DNA from 2 places in the Paenibacillus sp. FSL H7-0737 genome. Region 2 is predicted to be linked to the other one. Evidence: riboswitches for the same ligand, from Rfam matches in the RefSeq annotation. Region 2 holds a riboswitch; the other holds the start of a gene.
The links. A riboswitch is a leader RNA that binds a small molecule or an ion and turns the genes downstream of it on or off. The one in region 2 is predicted to bind preQ1.
Positions count from the first base shown of each region.

Region 1 (10,432 bases), 2.2 Mb from region 2:
GCACCATCCCCTCTAGATACCCTTTTCGCTTACTGGGCTTACCGATGCTTCTCCAATAGGAAAAAGTCTCACCCGGACGCACCAAGAGCCCATCCAGCTTCGCTATCGCCAGACGTAAATTGGTTATTTTATTGTATTGAAGCACCATATCTACATTCCGTAGACTTCTTAATAACGGTGTAGCATGAGTCATCACTTCATTAGATAAAATTTCACTAGTGCGCTGCTTCGCCACCTTGCTGCGGCTAGTGCACCATTTCAAATATCTTTTCCAAATAAAATATCGCTTTCCGGCAAATAGTCTAAGTCGAGAACGCTGAATAGGTTTCATGGCAGCCTGAGGTGTATTCATCTAGAACTGAACCTCGCTTTCAGCTCGTAACTGGGCGAATCTCCCTCCGATTACCGCATTATGATGCTTAACGATCTCACTACTATTCAGAACCCCATTATCAAAGGTGCTATGAGCATCTTGGACGAGAACACTCTTATACCCCATACTGTATGCGCGTCTTATTGTCGTATCTAGGCAGAACTCACTTTGCATCCCACAAATCACCAGATTCGTGATCCCCAGCTTCTGTAGCTCCTCTTGCAGTTCGGTTCGGTGAAAAGCATCCCAAGTAGGCTTCTCCACAATAACTTCGCCTTCCTGCGGTGTGATGCGGTGACTGATCTGCCATGTGGGCGTACCTTTTGTATATTCCTCATCTTCGGTGTGTTGAATATAAACTATTGGAGTACCTGCAACCCTAGCTTTGTTCTGAAGGGAAATAATTCTCTCCATTACACCCTCTTCATCGTACAGCTTTTGATCAGGATAGGAGAACATAGCTTCTTGAACATCGATAATTAATAGTGCAGTTGAATTTCCCATTTAGTACCTCCTACAATTTTTATGAAAATCATACCAGATTATGGGACATTCTATCTACCTATTTAAAGGCTTAAATCAATAAAAAAAGGGCATCTGCTGAGCAGACACCCGTTACATTTAAATACTTTTTACTTGCCACGCTTATTGTGCCAGATCAATGCATGCAGCTGTGGAAGGACACGTACTCTATTCATATCAGCGTCTACGATTACTTTATTAAACAACCATTCCAGCCTTCCCAAAAGTCGAGCAGAAATGTCGCCTTCTTCAGTGACATCATCATTCCCAGGCTGCAGAAAGAGCTGCACATTGGGATATCGCTGGTGAATGTCTTTTGCATAATCAAAATCCTTATCGTCAAACACTACGACCTTCAAGCTATGCATAGAACGACCCAGTTTCTCCATTTTACTCATGATGTTATCTAGAATTTCCCAATTCGTCGTCATTCCTGAGCTTGGGGGTTTAGGGCTAATTGTCAGCACATCCACGTCATTGAACCAATCCTGCCATTTACTCCCCTGAGTTTCTATTGCAGCTTGTATCCCTCGCTCATGTAGCAGGTTAATAAAAGAGCCCAGCCCATCACCAATCAAAGCAGGATTTCCGCCTGAAATCGTAACACAGTCGAAATTATCTCCAGCTATAGCTAAAAGTTCATTCATAATTTCCTCCGAGGTCATCATTCGAACCTTATCCTTAGCAGTACCATCCCAAGTAAAAGCAGAGTCACACCAGCCACAGCGATAATCACAGCCATAGGTGCGGACAAACATTGTCTTCACACCAATTACCGCACCTTCACCTTGAATGGTCGGACCGAACATTTCAATTACAGGAATCTTACTCACAGTCACAGCCTCCATACAAGCGGTAAGATGGTCCATCCTCAGGGATATCTTCAGCCAGCACTTCTGCCCAGGAGGTTGGTGTCTCCCATAGCTTTACAGCATACAAGGGCAGCCCTGCCTGCTTAAGCTTATAGGCAATATAACAGGACATATTTTCAACTGTGGTGCGGAAAGACAACAAAGCTACTTTGGAACCCGTATTCGTTAATGTCTCTAACACAGGTTCGTTTCCCATAGCGAGAAAAGCGTGATCTAGACGGTCTACAAGGCTTTGTTGCACAGTCGTCTTGATATCACTGAAGTCAATAACAAACCCTTCGTCTGAATGGCCTTCCGTAGCCTCTGGTTTGCCCTTAAGCACTACTTCGAGCTTATAAGTATGTCCATGCAGATTGCTACATTTCCCTTTGTGACCAATTAATTGATGCGCCGCATCAAACGTAAATATTTTGCAGACTGAAACCTCGTTAAGCATTAAGATCCGGCCTCCATTCTCTCCGCCTCATATTGCTCAAGACCACGCTGACGCAACAGACAGGCTGGACAAGTACCGCAGCCACTGCCAATAATACCGTTGTAACAGGTCAATGTGTGTTCGCGAACATAATCAAAATAACCCAGTTCATCGGCCATTTTCCACGTTTCTTTTTTATCCAGCCACATCAATGGAGTGTGTATCGCAAACTCATAGTCCATAGATAAATTCAGCGTAACATTCAATGATTTCACAAATACATCACGGCAGTCCGGATACCCGCTAAAGTCCGTTTGGCAGACACCAGTGACGATATGGGAGTAACCCAATTGTTTAGCTAATATTGCGGAAAAAGACAAAAATAACAGATTCCGTCCGTCAACAAATGTACTAGGAAGCTCATCACCTTCGCCAGCAACGATATCAATATCCTGGCGGGTTAGTGCATTTGGTGCCAGCTGATTAAGCAGCCCAAGATCAAGGATATGCTGTTTTACATTAAACTTAGCTGCTATTTCTGTAGCAACTTCGATTTCAGCCGCATGACGCTGATTATAATTAAAGGTAACTACCTGCACTTCCTCAAACTGCTTCAATGCCCAAACCAGGCAAGTGGTGCTATCTTGTCCGCCGCTAAATACGACGAGTGCTTTTTTGTTCATCTTAATCTCTCCTTATCAACTTGTTGGGATTAGCGGTTATCCACTTTTTCTGGATAGAGGTCGTGATTCATTAAGCGGTGCTCCGCCATCGCCTCATACTTCGTACCCGGTCTTCCATAGTTGCAATAAGGATCAATAGATATGCCTCCACGCGGAGTGAACTTGCCCCATACCTCAATGTATCGTGGGTCCATCAGTGAGATCAGATCATTCATAATAATGTTGACGCAGTCCTCATGAAAGTCACCGTGGTTACGGAAACTAAACAGATACAGCTTTAATGATTTAGATTCCACCATTTTCTGTTCAGGAATATACGAAATATACAGTGTGGCAAAATCCGGCTGACCAGTAACAGGACATAAGCTAGTAAACTCAGGGCAGTTGAATTTAACAAAATAATCACGCCCTGGATGCTTGTTATCAAACACCTCAAGAATAGCTGGATCATAACCAAACTTGTACTGCGTTCCCTGATTACCAAGTAAAGTGACTTCTTGCATTTCCTCTTTCAATCTTCCTTCTGACACGACAAAAAACCCCTCTCTTTTCCTTCGGCCTTGGCCGGTAATGGAAAGAAGAACGAGATTTCGAAAACTTTGCTCCACTAAGAAGAAACGGAAGCAACGTCCGGGTTAAGGACTGCATCCGCTTATAAGATTTAATATACTCTTAGTTTTTTATAGAGGGAGTTCGCGAACCTCTCCTGCACAATCCGTGCAGACTTCTTCTTCATGCATATTGCGTCTTGAACTATACCATGGTAATTTGCTTCTGACAAGTTCTACGCTTTGCCCGTCTTCTGAATCCAGAGCGAAAGCACCACAATCCACAAGAGCAAAAGCAGGCTTTCTAGGAGCAATACTCCTTCTCCATTTAGAATACTGTTCAAATTCTGGACGATTTCAATACTTGGCAGAATTACAAAGATCGGATAGGTCCACTCTGGAAGAGCGACGTACACAGAAGCTACTAAGAAAAAAACGACCATAAATGCGGAGCAAATGGCTGAACCATTTTTGGAGGAACTTACCTTTAAACCAATGATAATTCCAACTTGCACAAAGATAATTCCACCCAATAACATATACATTAAGGAAGGGAGTAAATCCATTGTCAAACCTTGATTTAGTACATAAACAATCAGCTGTGATAACAAAGAAAAAACAAGAACAGATCCAGCTTTCGCTGTAATAATCTGGCCTCTGCTTAGCGGAGTAATCAACAGCGCATCATAAGTCTTACTCTCCCGCTCCTCAATTAATCCTGGGCCGGTAATCATGATCCCAACCATCACTTGCGCAAATAATATCCATGTAGAAAAAAGCATGAAGTCCAAACCGCTCTTGTCCACTACAGTGATGATGATTTTAGCCATAAATATAGGCAAAATTATTAGAATTACAGTCGCAGGATTACGCAGTATATCCTTACTTTCATGTTTAAACAGCTTCCATATCTGATAACTCAACTTAGCTCACTTCCCGTCAGGGCAGCGAATACATCTGCCAGCGAAGCTTCTTTACTGTGCATACTTAGAATTTGATTCGTAGACATTAGCTGATAGATATGATCTTTAGTAGCTTCTTCTGCAATCGGCCAGGATTTCATAACCACTTTCCCATCCTGCTGATATTTAACTTCAATTTCTGGTTTACCATAAATGGTCTTAAGTCTATGCGGTTCATCGAGTGCCACCAAAGCACCAGCGTGCATGATGCCCACTCTATCGCTTAATGCCTCGGCTTCGTGCATATCATGCGTCGTTAAGACGATGGTTGTGCCTTCTTCTTGAATTCTCTTGACGTGATTACGTATGAGTGAAGCTGAATTTGGATCTAACCCACTTGTAGGCTCATCTAAAAACAACACTTGAGGCTTATGTAATAATGCTCTGGCGATTAGAACACGCTGCTTCCAGCCTTTGGATAAGCTGCTTACTTTAGCTTTTTCCTTATCTAACAGCTGGAGGGTTTCCATGACTTCATTCACTCGATTTCCTGCTACCCTATACAGATCAGCGAACAGCTCCAGATTATTTCGAATAGAACTACGCATGTATAGGTTCGGAAGCTCGAAAACAACACCAATTTGAGCATGGATTTCTTTTTTATGACATGAAATATTCATGCCATTAATTAAAATTTCTCCGCTTGTAGACTGAAGAAGCCCTGTCATCATTCGCATCGTTGTAGTCTTCCCTGCACCATTGGGACCTAGAAATCCAAAGACCTCACCTTTCTCCACCGTGAAAGTAATTCGATCAACTGCACACCTCTCCTGATAATATTTTGAGACCTCAGTTAGCTGAATCAATAACACTCCCCCCTTTTTAGAATAGTTAACTTTCTTCTATCCTTATTCTGGTTGTAGAGGATTATCTCTGTTGTTGCTATTCTGTAACATTCGCTATTCCTTAGTACCTTCCTTTGTTCAAATCTGCTCAGATGTGGCAAAAATAAGGATTCAAATCCTAAGAAAAGGGTAACTTAAACATAATAATCTTCGAGGTAAGGGTGGGATCATCTAATGGAACAAAGTATACAGAAACTTATGGACTGGATTAACAGTCATGTGAATGAAACTATTGTAATTGAAAAGAAAGAGCTTCGTGATCTGGATAAAATTCATTTTAATCTAGAGGCTGTTGAGTTTCGGAGTGCGGAGGATGTTATCGATGATTATCTTGGGAGTGCATTAATATTAAAAGGATTTGGCAGCACTTTAAACGCCGATGGTGAGCTAGTATCGCTACCACACTCCACCTATGACTTAGCTATTGACGGGCTTCGGATTGAGGACATAAGTGATCGCAAGGCGGAAATAACTACTGAAAGAGCTAAATATACCCTTTCAGTGGATTAAACCATATGTAATGACAGCAAAAGAGCCCACAGTAATCTGTGGGCTCTTTCTAATTAATAGTTACTCTTCTCCAATGATCTCCACTTCAGTTTCAAGCTCCACTCCGAATTTATCCTTCACAGTCGCTCTTACATGGTGAATTAGCCCAATGTAATCGCTGGCGGTTGCATTATCAGCATTCACAATAAATCCTGCATGCTTCTTGGATACCTCAGCACCACCGATTCTTGTTCCCTGTAAGCCACTCTCTTGAATTAACTGACCTGCAAACCGACCTGGAGGACGTTTAAAGACACTCCCACAGGAGGGATACTCAAGCGGTTGCTTGGATTCACGCAAGTAAGTAAGTTCATCCATTTTCGCCTTGATGGATAATGCATCTCCGGAAGTCAAAGCAAATTTCGCCTCAAGCACGATGTATTCACCGCTTGCGAACACGCTTTTTCTGTAACCCCATTGCAGTTCATCCCCTTGCAGAGTCACCAATTGCCCGCTCTTAGTTATAGCCAGCGCACTGTGCAATACATCTTTAACTTCTCCGCCATAAGCACCTGCGTTCATGTAAAGCGCTCCACCAACCGTTCCTGGAATGCCACAGGCGAACTCAAGACCCGTAAGCTCCATATCCAGTGCATATCTGGAAACATCAATAATCTTGGCTCCACACTCCGCATATAAGAGATTGTCTCGAATCCCCACATCCGTTAGTCCTGCTGTTTGCAGAACTATTCCGCGCACACCTCCATCACGGATAATCACATTGGAGCCGTTCCCAAGTACCGTAAGGTTTATCCCATTCTGTTCCGCATATGTAACGATCTTTTGAATTTCCTCATAAGTAGCTGGTGCTGCCAAAATATCAGCTTTACCGCCCATTTTGGTATACACGTGATCTTTTAAGTTCTCATGACTCTTCACAATCCCTGCAGTCATTAACTGCTCTAGGTCATTTTGAATTTTGTCAATATTCATGTTTCATGCTCCTTTAACCATGTATAAATGATGGTCCTTGATCTATTTTTAGTAGTAGTATCATGGATTTGTAGGCAACCACAACTGTAACAACGAACAGGCTCCCTTGTCAATGACGGGAGCCTGTTCGTGTATGATTTTCGATTATGATTACACAGCTTTGTAGGCCGCAAGCTCGTAAGGAAGACACAGCGGCACACCTGTACGTGGATCTGGAACAATATCTGCCTCAATTCCAAAAACTTCACGCAGTACATCTGGTGTCATAACTTCTGTAGGTGAGCCTTCACTAACCACAGTACCGGACTTAATAGCTACCATATGCTGCGCATAACGAGTAGCATGATTCAAGTCATGCACTACCATGATAATGGTACGGCCTTCTTCCTCATTCAGCTTTTGCAGAAGCTGTAGAACTTCAAGCTGGTGAGCCATATCTAGAAATGTTGTTGGTTCGTCCAGGAATAGAATGTCAGTTTCTTGCGCCAATGCCATAGCGATCCAAGCACGCTGACGTTGTCCTCCAGATAAGCGGTCAATCGGACGGTCATGGAAAGGCTCCATACCTGTAACAGTGATTGCGTTGGAGATAATGCTGCGATCCTCTGCTGTCATTGTGCCAAATCCTTTTTGATGCGGGAAGCGACCATAGCTGACAAGTTCAGAGACCGTTAGTCCGTCTGGAGCTGTTGGGTTTTGCGGTAAGATCGCAAGCTGACGAGCTACCTCTTTCGTTGAAAAGTTATGGATCGATTTACCGTCCAACATTACACTGCCGCTCTTAGGCTTCATGATCCGGGCCATTGTTTTAAGAATTGTAGATTTACCAGAACCGTTAGCGCCCACTAGTGCGGTTATTTTTCCCGTAGGGATAGTTAAGTTCAACCCTTTAACAATTGTAGCCTCTGCATACCCAATACTTAACTCTTCTGTGTTCAAACGTTCTGACATGTTAACAACTCCTTAAAAGTTTTATGGAGCTATGCTCCTAGAATGAACTACATAGTAAAACTCGCTTCGTACGCATTATGCTTTCGATTTGGCGAGTAAATATAAAAAGTAAGGTGCACCAATGATCGCAACCACGATGCCTGTTGGAACTTCTGCAGGCTGTAACACCCATCTGCCGATAGTATCAGCAGTAATCATAAGAAGCGCCCCTGTCAACGCACTAGCGGGCAATAATACCTGATGACGGGGTCCAACAAGCTTGCGGGCAAGATGTGGTGCAATTAGGCCGACAAAGCCAATTCCTCCACTTACAGCAACGCAGGAGCCGGCAAGCGCAACTGCAGTCACTAGAAGAAGAATACGCTCCTTCTCCACTCGCATTCCAAGTCCTACTGAAGTATGGTCCCCTAGATTCAATACATTAAGAATACGGGCTTTATAGAAGGCGAACGGTAACAGAATCGCTATCCAAGGTAGCAGAGCAAGGACGAATCTCCAATCGCCACCCCATATTTTCCCGGCGATCCAAGTCGCTACAAACTGATAATTATTGGGATCAAGCCGAAGTGCCAACACCAGCTGGCAAGCGTTAATTCCGGCAGCGACTGCAATCCCGATAAGGATCAACCTTGTTGGAGATAGACCATCTGCTTTTCTATAAGCAAGAATATAGATTAAAGCGGCGGTTAAGCTAGCCCCTCCAAGCGCTAAGAGCGGCAAGACAAATACCGGAGCTGCTGTTGTAGCCGGAAAAAACGAGATAAAAATGATTACCGCAAAACCAGCACCCGCACTTATGCCCAGCGTAGCCGGTTCAGCAAGTGCATTTCTTGCGAGACTTTGTAAAATACAGCCTGACACCGCAAAGCCCGCTCCAACCAACAATGAAATTACGATGCGAGGTAATCTGAAATCAAATAAAATAAGCTTTTGCTGATGAGTTCCATCACCCAGCAGTGTATGTAATACCTCCCGTGGGGATAGACGCATAAATCCTGTATTCATACTGACAATAAAAACAACAACGATCAATATGGCAAGGACCGCTAACACTGTAATAGCACGTGTACGGCGTTCATTTTCATTGGGAGAAAGGGTTGTTCTGTGCATTACAGCTCCCCCTTCCGCTTACTCGCTAAGTAAATAAAGAAAGGTACACCGATGATGGCAATTAATGCGCCTAGCGGCGTCTCATAAGGGGCATTTATCATTCTAGCGGCGATATCCGCAAAGATGATCAATAAGCTCCCAAGAACTGCCGAGCAAGGAATGATCCAGCGATAATCTACTCCAACGAAATAACGTGCTACATGTGGAATAATTAGTCCTATAAAAGCAATCGGGCCAACCATTGAGACTGCACTTCCGGCAAGAACTACTACAACAATCATACATGCCAACTGTACTAATCTTGTCCGCTGCCCCAGACCAACTGCAACTTCTCTTCCTAAGCTGAGCAAGGTGACAGACCGCGATAACATCATCGCTGCGATTAATGCCACGAACACCCAAGGGAAAATAATCTTGATCTGAGTCCAGCTTGCCCCGCCCATTCCGCCAGCCAACCAGAAGGCTATATCTTGGGATAAGTTAAAAAGAATAGCTATGCCCTGACTAACAGCAACCAGTAGTGCACTTACCGCGGAACCTGCCAGCGTCAAACGTAAAGGTGTAAGGCCATTAAAAGATAGCGACCCGATTCCAAATACGATAAAAGAAGCTATAGCAGCACCTATAAAACAAAACAACATAAGTGAAGTGAATGAGATCGAAGGTGCAAAAGCAAAAACTATGGCCAGCGCTACACCTGCTCCCGCATTCAAGCCTAACAGACCTGAATCCGCAAGAGGGTTCCTTGTCATCCCCTGCATGATTGCCCCTGCTACTGCGAAGCAAGCACCGACCAAAGCACCTGCTATCGCGCGAGGAAATCGCAGTTCTCTTATCACCTGATGTTTTTGTACATCTGGATTGAAATGAAATATTGCTTCCCATACCGTAGCTAGCTTGATATCTGCCGCACCCACTGAGACCGAAAGTGCCAGTCCAAAGGCAATGGCAGCGAGTCCAATCACTAGAATACCCATTGCAGCTGCCGGTCGGGTATGTATAGCTTTTTGTGTATCATTTTTATTACGATGTGCGAAATCTGAGGGTGAAACCATGAGTCGTCTCCTTAATCGATAGTTACAATGTTCTATATGATAACAACAATCATTCTCATTATCGCAAAAAAAATTAGGTTGTACAATTGTAGGAGTTATTTTTCAGTAATACAGGAATGGTTTATAAAAAAATGGTGCAGATCTAAGCATCTTAAGATACTTGATCTGCACGCCCTTCCCCACCCAAATGATCAGTCTCATTCATGGTGAATTACGACTTTTTATTTCACAAAACTTTTTAACACATCATCAATAATTTTGCCACCAGCGTTCGCACCACTGTATAGCCAACTGCTTGTTGAGCTCATTTCATGCACATTGCCAGCTTTTACAGCCGGGATGCCTTTCCAAATTGCACTGTCCAGAATCTCCGAACCCTCAGTCTTATCACTATTTACAAGGATAATATGATCTGCTGTCAGCTCAGAAAGCTTCTCTAGCGAAATTGGATTCCAAGTAGCTCTTGTACCAACAGGAATTTCTGTTACTAAGTTAGGCAGCTTTACACCAAGGTCTGTATATAATACAGCACCACTGCTGCGAGTTTCGTCTACAATATAGAAGTTCTTTTGTACCAACCATAAAATCGCCACGGACTCTTCTCCAATAGCTCC
Region 1 is NZ_CP009279.1:3,641,315-3,651,746, forward strand. It holds gene H70737_RS15655 (VanW family protein) at 1-352, opposite strand, end outside; gene H70737_RS15660 (cysteine hydrolase family protein) at 353-877, opposite strand; gene queE (7-carboxy-7-deazaguanine synthase QueE) at 1,006-1,728, opposite strand; gene H70737_RS15670 (6-pyruvoyl trahydropterin synthase family protein) at 1,721-2,203, opposite strand; gene queC (7-cyano-7-deazaguanine synthase QueC) at 2,203-2,865, opposite strand; gene queF (preQ(1) synthase) at 2,895-3,368, opposite strand; PreQ1 riboswitch class I at 3,532-3,575, opposite strand; gene H70737_RS15685 (ABC transporter permease) at 3,650-4,336, opposite strand; gene H70737_RS15690 (ABC transporter ATP-binding protein) at 4,333-5,181, opposite strand; gene H70737_RS15695 (protein YmzB) at 5,395-5,730, shown strand; gene murB (UDP-N-acetylmuramate dehydrogenase) at 5,791-6,702, opposite strand; gene H70737_RS15705 (ABC transporter ATP-binding protein) at 6,853-7,653, opposite strand; gene H70737_RS15710 (FecCD family ABC transporter permease) at 7,729-8,763, opposite strand; gene H70737_RS15715 (FecCD family ABC transporter permease) at 8,763-9,818, opposite strand; gene H70737_RS15720 (ABC transporter substrate-binding protein) at 10,040-10,432, opposite strand, start outside.
Region 1: it holds a riboswitch for preQ1, as region 2 does, so the genes downstream of both, queF (preQ(1) synthase) here and H70737_RS06155 (queuosine precursor transporter) in region 2, are expected to answer to the same signal.

Region 2 (10,432 bases):
GCTAATATATTCTTTTAAGGCTTCATAAGTCGGAGTCACACGCTCAATTTCGAGAATCTTATCTATGTACTCACTACGCAATACTCGCGCGGGCGCTCCGATAGAGCGTTTGATTACGACTGTATCTGACTCGGAGCTTTCTACTAGGGCTTTTTTATAAGAAGCAGCCGCATGAATACATTCAACCGTAGCAACGAATCGTGTGCCCATTTCAATTCCCTCAGCCCCCAGTGCATGGGCCGCCATCCATCCACGCCCATCCCCGATCCCGCCTGAAGCAATCACAGGAATATCAACCGCATCAACTACTTGAGGAACGAGCACCATAGTCCCTACATCATCACGTCCCAAGTGGCCTCCTCCCTCCTGCCCGACAACAATAACCGCAGAAGCGCCTAATTGTTCAGCTTTTTGGGCTTGTCTGCGTGAAGAGACGAGCACGAGCGTTTTAATATCAGTGTGCTGTAGCATTTCCAGTATAGGGGCCGGATTCCCACCGGTGAGGCTCACCACGGGAACCTGCTCATCGATGGCAACCTGCACCCGATCTTCATAACCGATACCATGCACACCGATGGCAAAATTAACGCCAAAAGGCTTGTCGGTCATAGTACGGACCCGTTCGATTTCTGAACGTAAAGCCTCTGCGCTCGGAAGACTCATCGCTGTAACCTGACCCAATCCACCAGCATTCGAAACGGCAGCTGCGAGGTCTGCATAACCTAAATAAGCAAGTCCACCTTGAATAATAGGATACTCTATGTGCAATAACTCCGTAATACGGGTGTTCCATTTCATCTTCATCTACACCTTTCCTATCTTTAACCACAGCAGAATCACAGCAAATAAAAGAGCAATTCCCCCTGCCAGATAATCCATTTTCTGAAATTGCAATACCCTATAAGAAGTTCTTCCTTTACCATTTCCATAAGCACGCGCATCAATCGCATAGCTCAGCTGTTCAGCACGTTGAATCGTCGTGAAGAGCAAAGGAATAATGATCGGGACATAAGCAAATATCCGTTTAGGCAGTGATAATGCTGTAAGGTCATAACCTCTAGCCTTTTGTGCGAGCAGAATACGATCCAGCTCCTCCTTGATGGTAGGAATAAACCGGATCGCAATCACTATCATTAAGGAGAATTGTTCTACGGGTACCCCCATTTTGGATAGAGGTGCAAGTAGCTTTTCAAGACCATATGCTAAGTCTAGCGGTTTAGTCGTTAACGTTAATACTGAGGCTAATAAGATGAGCAATATTATACGCCAAACGAAACGTAATCCTGTTCGCAGTCCCTCTTCAGTTACCTCAATAAAGGACCACGACCAGAGGATCGTTCCTTTGGTGAACACAGCATTATACAGAAGGGTAAACAGCAAAACAAATAATAACGGCCGCAGCCCCCGCCAGAAGAAATGAATAGGAACCTTCGAGAGCAGCAAAATTCCGAATACAAAAACAGTTGCAACTGCATAGCTAAGCCATGTTCCAAGCATCAGAAAGCTAAGCATGAGAATCACGATACTAACAAGCTTTATACGAGGATCTAAACGATGGAAAATCGAATGCGTCTCCACATATTGACCCACTATTACGGAATCAGCCATGTAGACGCCCCCTCGAATGCCAAATTGGCTGAACAGCATCGAAGATATCCTGCTCTTTACAGCTAGCAACCTCTATTTTTTGGCCAGATAGTTCCTCTACTAGCTTCAAAAGCTGTACGGGTTCAGGCATGGACAAGCCCAGCTCCACCAATAATTCTTCCTTTTCCATAAATAGTGTTCTGGGGTCAAAATGTCCTTCTAGCTGACCTTTATGAAAAACCAAAACCTCATCCGAGTACTCAGCAACATCCTCCATCTGATGCGAAACGAAGAGAATGGTGCTCTGATTTTGTTGCTGCCAAGTCTTCAGTAGCTTCAGCAAAGATACTTGGCTAGCTGGATCTAGCCCCGCTGTCGGTTCATCCAAAATTAGCAGCTTCGGATTCGTCATCAGCACGGCGGCAATGGCCACACGGCGCTTTTCTCCACCGCTTAATTGGAATGGATTTAACGGGAGAATGCTCTCTGACAGACCCACTTGCGGTAAAATCCTTTCAATCACCGCCGTGATTTGCTGGCGTGAAGCACCCTGCAGATTCAGAGCAAAAGAAAGCTCCTTTTGCACCGTAGTTTCGAATAGCTGATGCTCTGGATATTGAAACACGAAGCCCAGCTCCGGGACCACCTTTAATTGTCCTTTGGCATCTCTGGGAGCAGGCTGCTGATCAATCCAATAGTCTCCTTTTACGGTGGGAATCAAACCCTTCAGCACTTTGACAAAGGTAGACTTTCCTGCACCTGTGGGACCGATGATCGAAATCCATTTGCCCGCAGTAATGGTACAGTTTATATTGTGCAAAGCCACATGATCAGCATAGTTTACACTTAAATTATCTAATTTGTAGACCATTGTGATCGAATTATCCCCTTCCAATCGGCTGTTGGCGGCACTTCTGAATGGAGCAATGCATGTACACGCACGGCAAAAGGCAGTTGTAATTGATAGTCCGCAACAGGCATCGTTTCAAAAAAAGCCAGTGGAGCACCATCATACTCAAGTCGCCCTTGATGCAGGAGTAATAATCGTTCTGCTGAAAGCACTTCCTCCATATGGTGAGTGATCTGAATAATGGTCAGACCTTGACGATGCAGCTCTTGCATAATGGCAAGCACCTGCTGCCTTCCCTGAGGATCAAGCATAGAGGTGGCTTCGTCAAAAATAATGACTTGCGGGCGCATCGCCAATATAGCCGCAATAGCGACACGTTGCTTCTGACCTCCAGAGAGCTGATGTGGCATAGCGTCCAGGTAATCCTCCATATGAACAGCCTGCAAGGCATGCTCCAATCGACTGCGCATTTCCTCCCTTGGCACACGAACGTTCTCCAAACCAAAAAGCACCTCATCCATAACGGTTGTGGTGATAAATTGATCCTCTGGATTCTGAAAAACAAAGCCAATTTGCTGATGAATATCTGCAAGATCAGCTGGCTTTGTGGTGTCTAGGCCCTTAAACTGTACAGCCCCTTTTCGCGGCAGCAGCAGTCCGTCCATGAGCTTTGCAATGGTGGATTTGCCAGAGCCATTCGCGCCAACAATCGCCACAAACTCCCCCGCTTCTATTGTAAAGTTGATATCCTCTAGGACAGGCTGACCCTTTTTATAATAAAAATGAACTTGATCGAAGGTAAGCATTTATTCACTCCCCTTTTGACGATGCCAAGTAGCGAAAAATGCCCCAATGCTGTTCTCGGAAAATGCAGGTGCAGGCTTCTCCCATTTCGTCACTTTTGATCCATTCACAGCAAAGATTTCACCGGTTAAATCCGCGTCAGACTCACTCAATAATGCAGTCACAAAGGAAGCAATATTCTCCGGGCCACCTATTTTCCAAAAGTCTGGGAACGGTTCATTAAGACTGGCATGTTTCGCTTTCAAATGATTAATGACAGGTCTGGTCATATCTGTTAAAGCGGCTGGTGAAATCGCATTGACCCTAATTCCATCACGTTTCAGCTCCGCTGCGAGTGTCCACGTCATTCCAAGTATTCCAGCTTTGGCTGCACTATAATTCACCTGACCCACAGAACCTGTTAGTCCAGCCGTAGAGGTCATCAACAGGATATCGCCACCTGTCTGGCGCATATATGGAAGTACGCGTTGAATGCTATAGTAGGTGCCATTTAGATGCACATCCAGCACAGCCTTCCACTCTTCATCCGTCATCCGTAGACATTTCTGATCCTGCAAATTGCCAGCGTTAGCTATCAATACCTCAATACGGCCATACCGTGTAATAACCTCATCCACCATTGCAGTGACCGCAACTGGATCTGCTACATTAGCAGAGTATCCTGATGCCTCACCACCCGCCTGACGAATCTCGTGGACAACCTCATCGATTAAGACTTGTTTTGTACCATTTACAACTACTATATAACCGGACTTGCCGAGCTGCACGGCAATACTACGCCCGATCCCTCTGGTTGCTCCAGTAATTAAGGCTACTTTGTTCATCACTACACCTCTTTCACTGAAAAAGCTCCCGAAGCAATAACATTGCCAGCTTCTGTTGTAAGGGTCACTTTAACCATGCAGTCATCCTCCGAAAAATCAAAAATCACGACATTATCGACCTCTATAGGCTTATGAAATTTCATATCATATTGAGTGATCCACTGTGCCTGATGCGCCTCGATATATAAGGATTGGGCTAATCCCATTAGATACATCCCATGCGCAATGGGCCGCTTAAATCCAGCCTCAGCTGCAGCATCCTCATCTAGATGAATAGCGGCCAGATCTTGGGAAGCTGCTGCATATTGCTGGATGGCCTCAGCCGTTATGCATTTTCTCATCATGATCATCACCTACCCGAATTAACACCGTTTCTGCGGTGACTATAAGCTCGTCCTCACATTTACAAACCAGCGTATGTGTGTAAAAGGTCAGCTTGCCCTGCCGGCCATCTTTTTGCACCTTGCTCGTTAATGCTAATTCACAATCTAACGTCATCCCTGCCGTAATCGGAGCTTGATATGAGAATCTCTGACTGCCGTGAAGCAAAGGCTCTCCCTTGCTAAGCCAAGGAATATCAAAGGCCTGCCAGAAAATAATAGGCATCGTAGAAGGAGCAATTAGATTGCCATTAGTCGTCTGCACGGGTGCCTCAATACTCTGTGCGTAATCCGATATCCACTCAGCAGTCATAAGAATCCGATGTCGGACACTGTTCATTCCGTAATCTCCACAAGCGTTGCCAGCCCCAACCCGCCGCCAATGCCCAAAGTGGCAAGTCCCCTTTTATAAGGCGTATGCTGCATTTCAGCACATAAACGCGTCATTAAAATCGCTCCGGACGCCCCATATGGATGACCGATGGCTAATGCGCCTCCTCCAAGATTGACCTTTTCTTGTGGGATTTGAAGCTCATTCAGTGAGGCTAGAACTTGTGAAGCAAAGGCTTCATTAAACTCTACGATATCTAAATCTGCTATGGTCAGCTGTTGACGATGTAACACCTTTTGTACAGCTGGAACTGGGCCCATACCTAAATAATTCGGATCTACACCTGCTGCTTGCGCATCTACGACACGCAGGATAGGTTTAAGCTTGAGTTGCCGACATTTCTCACGGGACATCATTAATAGAAGCGCCCCACCATCATTAATAGGACAGGCATTTCCAGCGGTGACAGTACCCTTTTCTTCAAAGATTGAAGGTAGCTTTCGCAGCTTGTCCAGGCTCGTATTAGCCCTTGGACATTCGTCGGTGTTCACCCACTCCCCCTCAACCAGAAGAGGTACAATCTCCTGCTGAAACCTACCACTTTGCTGAGCATGAACGGCCTTCTGATGGCTTTTCAAGGCATATTGATCCTGCTCTTCTCGCGAAATCCCATACTTCCGCGCTACATTTTCCGCAGCAATTCCCATATCCGGATCACCGTAAGCGCTAGGTGTAAAATGAGCACGGGTATATAGCTGCGGAACCCCCATCAAGGTTTGGGGCTTAGCCATTTTCCAAGGGGCACGACTCGTGCTCTCAACGCCGCCCGCTAAATAAATCTCACCTGCGCCGCTTTGAATAAGCCGTGCTGCTATATTAATGGCCTCTAGCCCAGAACCGCACTGCCGATCCACAGTAACGCCCGGAACCGAAACAGGCAGTCCCGCTTCAAGCGCAGCTACCCGGGCAATATTTCCACCCGGACCGACCACATTTCCAATAATCACATCATCGATCATATCTACGGGCAGATTCGTCTCTGCCACAATATGCTGAATAAGCGGCGCCAGTAATGCTTCCGGCTCAAATGTACTTAATAAGCCGCCCATCCTGCCAATCGGTGTACGTTTTGCCATAATAATTACTGCTTCTATCATACCATCGCTCTTTTCACATAGTCTTTCATCGCTTGCCGGGCAATTTTTCCACTGCTTGTATAGATAAACTCATCAACTGTCAGCAGCAGCTTCGGCGCTTTGTAACTTGCTAAATACTGGCGACAATAATTCTTTATTTCGTCTATAGATAAATGCTTTGCACCATTCCATTTCACGAGGACTGCCAGCTGTTCTCCCCAATAATCGTCAGGGACGCCAAGCACCATTACTTCTTGTATTTCCGGAAGATGCTCCAGTACTCGCTCTATTTCCTCTGGATAAACGTTCAGCCCACCGGAGATGATTCTATTTTTCAAGCGACCCGCCAGATATAAATAACCAGCTTCATCCTGATAAACATAATCCTCCAACACAAGCCATCCCTCTTGAAAAGCTGCTGCGGTCTCCTTCGGTAATTGATGGTAGCCTAGAAATATCATATCACTTCGCACATATAACTGCCCAATCTCCCCCGTATGGACTTCACGAAACTCTTCATCACGAATGGAAATTTGCACTCCGGGATAGGGCTTGCCTACAGAGTTCGGATTATGCTCTTCCAGAACATCCAAATAACTAATATAACTCGCTTCTGAGGAACCATAGGATTCATAGAGACGCGTTCCAGCGAACACTTCTATGCCCTTTTTTTTGGACAACTCCGACCACTTTGCACCTGAGCTAATAATCGCATCAATCTGCGTCTGCCCAGGAACAGCCTGCTGCATCATGGATTCAAGCATTGTCGGTACAACAAACAACACCACACCCGGAATCTGCTTGCACAGCTCTAACACCTGTGTGGCGCTAAATTTTTGCGTGATATGAAAGTTTGCTCCACCATACAGACTCTGCATTACAGCGAACAAGGACAGCGAATGCACAAACGGACCCGGTGCTAAAACATCCTTTATAGCGTCCAATTCAAAGGCAGCACTCGATACCTCAAAGCTCTTTAACCACGATAAATGGGTACGCATATATCCTTTGGGTAGCCCCGTTGTGCCTGAAGTAAAGCCGATAAATAATAACTCGTTCGTCTCATCCAATTCAGCTTCTGGCTTCTGAGCCTTCAACCACTGATCATAGGAACCTGTTCGTTCATTTGAAAAAGTCAGCGTTGGGATGGCTTGGTCCTTGAAGACCAAATTCTTTGCAGCTTCCGGCTCGGCAAAAATCATTGTCGGCTGGCACTGCTCTATAATAACCCGCAGTTCATTTGCACTCCACTTGGGATCTAAAGGAATGGGAACACAACCTGCATAAATAGCCCCCAAGAAAACCTCGACAAATTCAATGCGATTTGTAGATAAAATAGCGATTTTGTCATGCTTAAGGCCCTTTTGCTGTAGACCATTGGCAATTCTCCGCATCGCTTGCACTAATGTTGCATAGGTATGAGTTGCTTGGTAATGGGTTAAGGCAATGCTGTCGGGCTGTTCTGCTGCATGACGCAGTATAGGAACTACTAGATTCATCCTTCACCACACCTATTCGTAATTTCTGTGACTACCGATTATGTACACTCTCTTCGCTCGGGATACAATTAGAATGGCTACGATAGCTTATTTTAGCTTTATATTAATTTTATGTACATATTTATATGGAACGATTGAGCTCTCTTACGACTGGAAAAATCAAACAGCGCGCATCGATTATGATCGGTACGCGCTGGCTGTATTGTTGTTTATTCCTTCTTATGAGCGGATGATGGTATTCCATCTTCAGCAAAAGTAAAAGTTCGGGCGATATATAAGATAGGTGTGCTTACTGCGGTTAGTAAGAATTTCGCTAGATACGTTGTAAGCAAAATTTCAAACCACACACTCCAGTTATACAACCCAGCAAATGCAATGGTACAGAAGATTAGTGTATCCACAAAGGAGCTAACCATCGTACTGCCGTTGGAACGAATCCACAACTGACTTGAGGTGCTGTAATATTTGCGAATCCAGGAGTACAACCGAACGTCTAGGAACTGACTAATGAAGTAAGCAGTTAGACTACCCAACGCTAGTCGAGGCATCAGACCAAAGATCGTCTCCAAAGAAGACTGAGCAATATCGGTCTCTTGCGGCTTAAATACTAGTACCATTTGCATAATGACTGTCGTCATAAGCAAGGTGAAGAAGCCAAACCAAACCGCTTTACGTGCTTCTGCTCTTCCGTACTTCTCATTAAGCAAATCGCTGGTCATATACAAAGTGACATACATCGTATTTCCGAGTGTCATCACGATATCAAATGGCATAGCAATCGTCTTAGCTACCTGAATGTTTGCAATTACAGTAGCGATACCTACCCAGGCATACATTCCACTTTTGCCGAACAGGCGGTAACAGAGTAGAAAAAAAGCAAAATTGACAATAACAAATAAAACTCCCCACATCAAATTAAACATATTGCTTAAACTCCTCCTAGTTTTGTTTACGCGGGATGGTTACGAACCGCGGCTTACATTAAGTTTTGGAACAAAACATTAATACTCTATCACACTGTCGTCAAACAATCCATAAAAATAAACAATTTATGAAATGGGTATTTATACCCATTTTTATTAACTAAAAATAAAAGTGTCAGTAATAATTCATCTTTTTCAGAAAAATATGCTCTATAAACTAAAACTTTCACTATTCATCCAGAGGTTAATTCTATAGAATAGTATCAAACACTTCATTCCCGATCCATTTAGTTGATATATTACATAACTATGGAATATATTGCAGGTTGCCAGTCACTAGCAGTCGGTAGGGATATAAAGAAATGGGGCTTCGCTGCCCATAAAAAGGGGGAGAACAATATGTTTCGTTTCAAGCAGTCGATCAGTCGCAGATTTACGCGTTTATTATTTGTAGTTCTATTACTCACGTCTCTTTTGTTAAGTACCAGCTTCTACTTTATATCCACCAGTATTTTCAACAGCTATGTCATGCCACAAATCAATCAAATTCTAACTGCAGCTGCTCAGGACGTATATAAGAATATAAATACAATGCATGCTCAGCAAGCACTAAAGAAGAACGAACAAGCAGCCACCAATCTTGAATTCTATTTCCAGGATAAGAGAAAGCAGCATGGGGTTGAGACTATTTTTCTACTCAATCTAAAAGGCAAGGAAGCTGAGGTTCTGTCTGTAGATCATGATGCAAAATTAAAGCCGGAGGAAATTGTTAAGGTGTCCTCTGCAATGCAGCAAGCTCTTAAAGGAAAGAGCGGACTAAGCGATACATACAAGGACTCGCATGGTGTACATAAGTCAGCTTATATCGGAATTCCCGGAAGTACGATGGTTATCGGAATCAGCAGTGATGTAAGCTTTATTCAAGAAAAAACAGACAGTATTCTGTGGACCAGTGCCGGGATCACTCTGCTAACGCTGATCATAGGCTCAACTGGTGCCTGGTTTATGAGTATGCGGATTACTCGTCCTATCTCAAAGCTTGCAGCTTACAGTGCCCGTCTCGCAGAGGGAGATTTCACAGAGGAATTAACGGTTAAAGGCAGTGATGAGGTAGCTCAACTGTCCAGAAGCTTCCAAGCAATGACCCTGCGCTTAAAAGAAATGATCGGACATGTACTCGTCACCTCAAATACTGTGGTCACCGATTCCAATTCTTTAAGAGAACGTGTTGAGGTCTTAAATGAAATGGCAGACCACTCTAGTACATCTGTTGTAGAAATTGGCAAAGGTAGTACGACCATCGCGAGCAGCGCTCTAGATAATTCAAAAGCTATGGAAGAAATCAATTTCGGCATTCAGCATATTGCTTCAGCAGCCACCGAAGTCACTGAGCAGATCAGTGAAGCTTCCGCTGAAGCCATTGGCGGTAATGAGATTGCCCAAAGTGCCGTTCTGCAAATGCGCCATGTTGAACGTGCCTCCCTGCAGTCGCTGGAGCAATTACAAGTTATGAATGAACGTTCAGTAATGATCGGAGAAGTCGTTCATAGCATTACTGAAATTACGAAGCAAATCCAAATGCTGTCGCTCAATGCTTCGATCGAAGCAGCACGTGCAGGAGAACATGGACGCGGATTTGCCGTGGTTGCCGGAGAAGTACGCAAGCTTTCCGAACAATCCCGTAATGCGAATGAGCAGATTCGTGATTTCCTACTCGGACTTCAGGAAGATATGAATCGCTCCGTTACTGAGATGAACCATGTGAATTCTGAGGTAGCCTCCGGGGTAGGCAAGGTGGCAGAAGCGGGCGATGCCTTCAATCACCTTCTGATTCTGATCCAAAGCATCAATCAGAATATTCAATCCGTATCTGCGGCTACGCAGCAAATCTCAGCAAGTACAGAAGAAGTTAGTGCTTCCGTCGAGGAAACCGCACAAATCACTTCAAGATCCCAAGAAAGTGCGGACACACTATCCGAGAACTCCGAGCGCCAACGTATAGAGCTTGAAGGACATGCAGTAACCGTGCAGCATCTATATGAGCAGGCTAAGAAGCTTCAGGAAGCTGTGCAACAATTTAAGATCTAAAGCTTAGGCT
Region 2 is NZ_CP009279.1:1,401,289-1,411,720, reverse strand. It holds gene H70737_RS06200 (NAD(P)H-dependent flavin oxidoreductase) at 1-798, opposite strand, end outside; gene H70737_RS06195 (energy-coupling factor transporter transmembrane component T family protein) at 805-1,608, opposite strand; gene H70737_RS06190 (ATP-binding cassette domain-containing protein) at 1,601-2,458, opposite strand; gene H70737_RS06185 (energy-coupling factor transporter ATPase) at 2,443-3,243, opposite strand; gene H70737_RS06180 (SDR family NAD(P)-dependent oxidoreductase) at 3,244-4,065, opposite strand; gene H70737_RS06175 (MaoC family dehydratase) at 4,068-4,409, opposite strand; gene H70737_RS06170 (FAS1-like dehydratase domain-containing protein) at 4,384-4,785, opposite strand; gene H70737_RS06165 (thiolase family protein) at 4,782-5,933, opposite strand; gene H70737_RS06160 (AMP-binding protein) at 5,930-7,411, opposite strand; gene H70737_RS06155 (queuosine precursor transporter) at 7,621-8,334, opposite strand; PreQ1 riboswitch class I at 8,345-8,390, opposite strand; gene H70737_RS06150 (methyl-accepting chemotaxis protein) at 8,734-10,422, shown strand.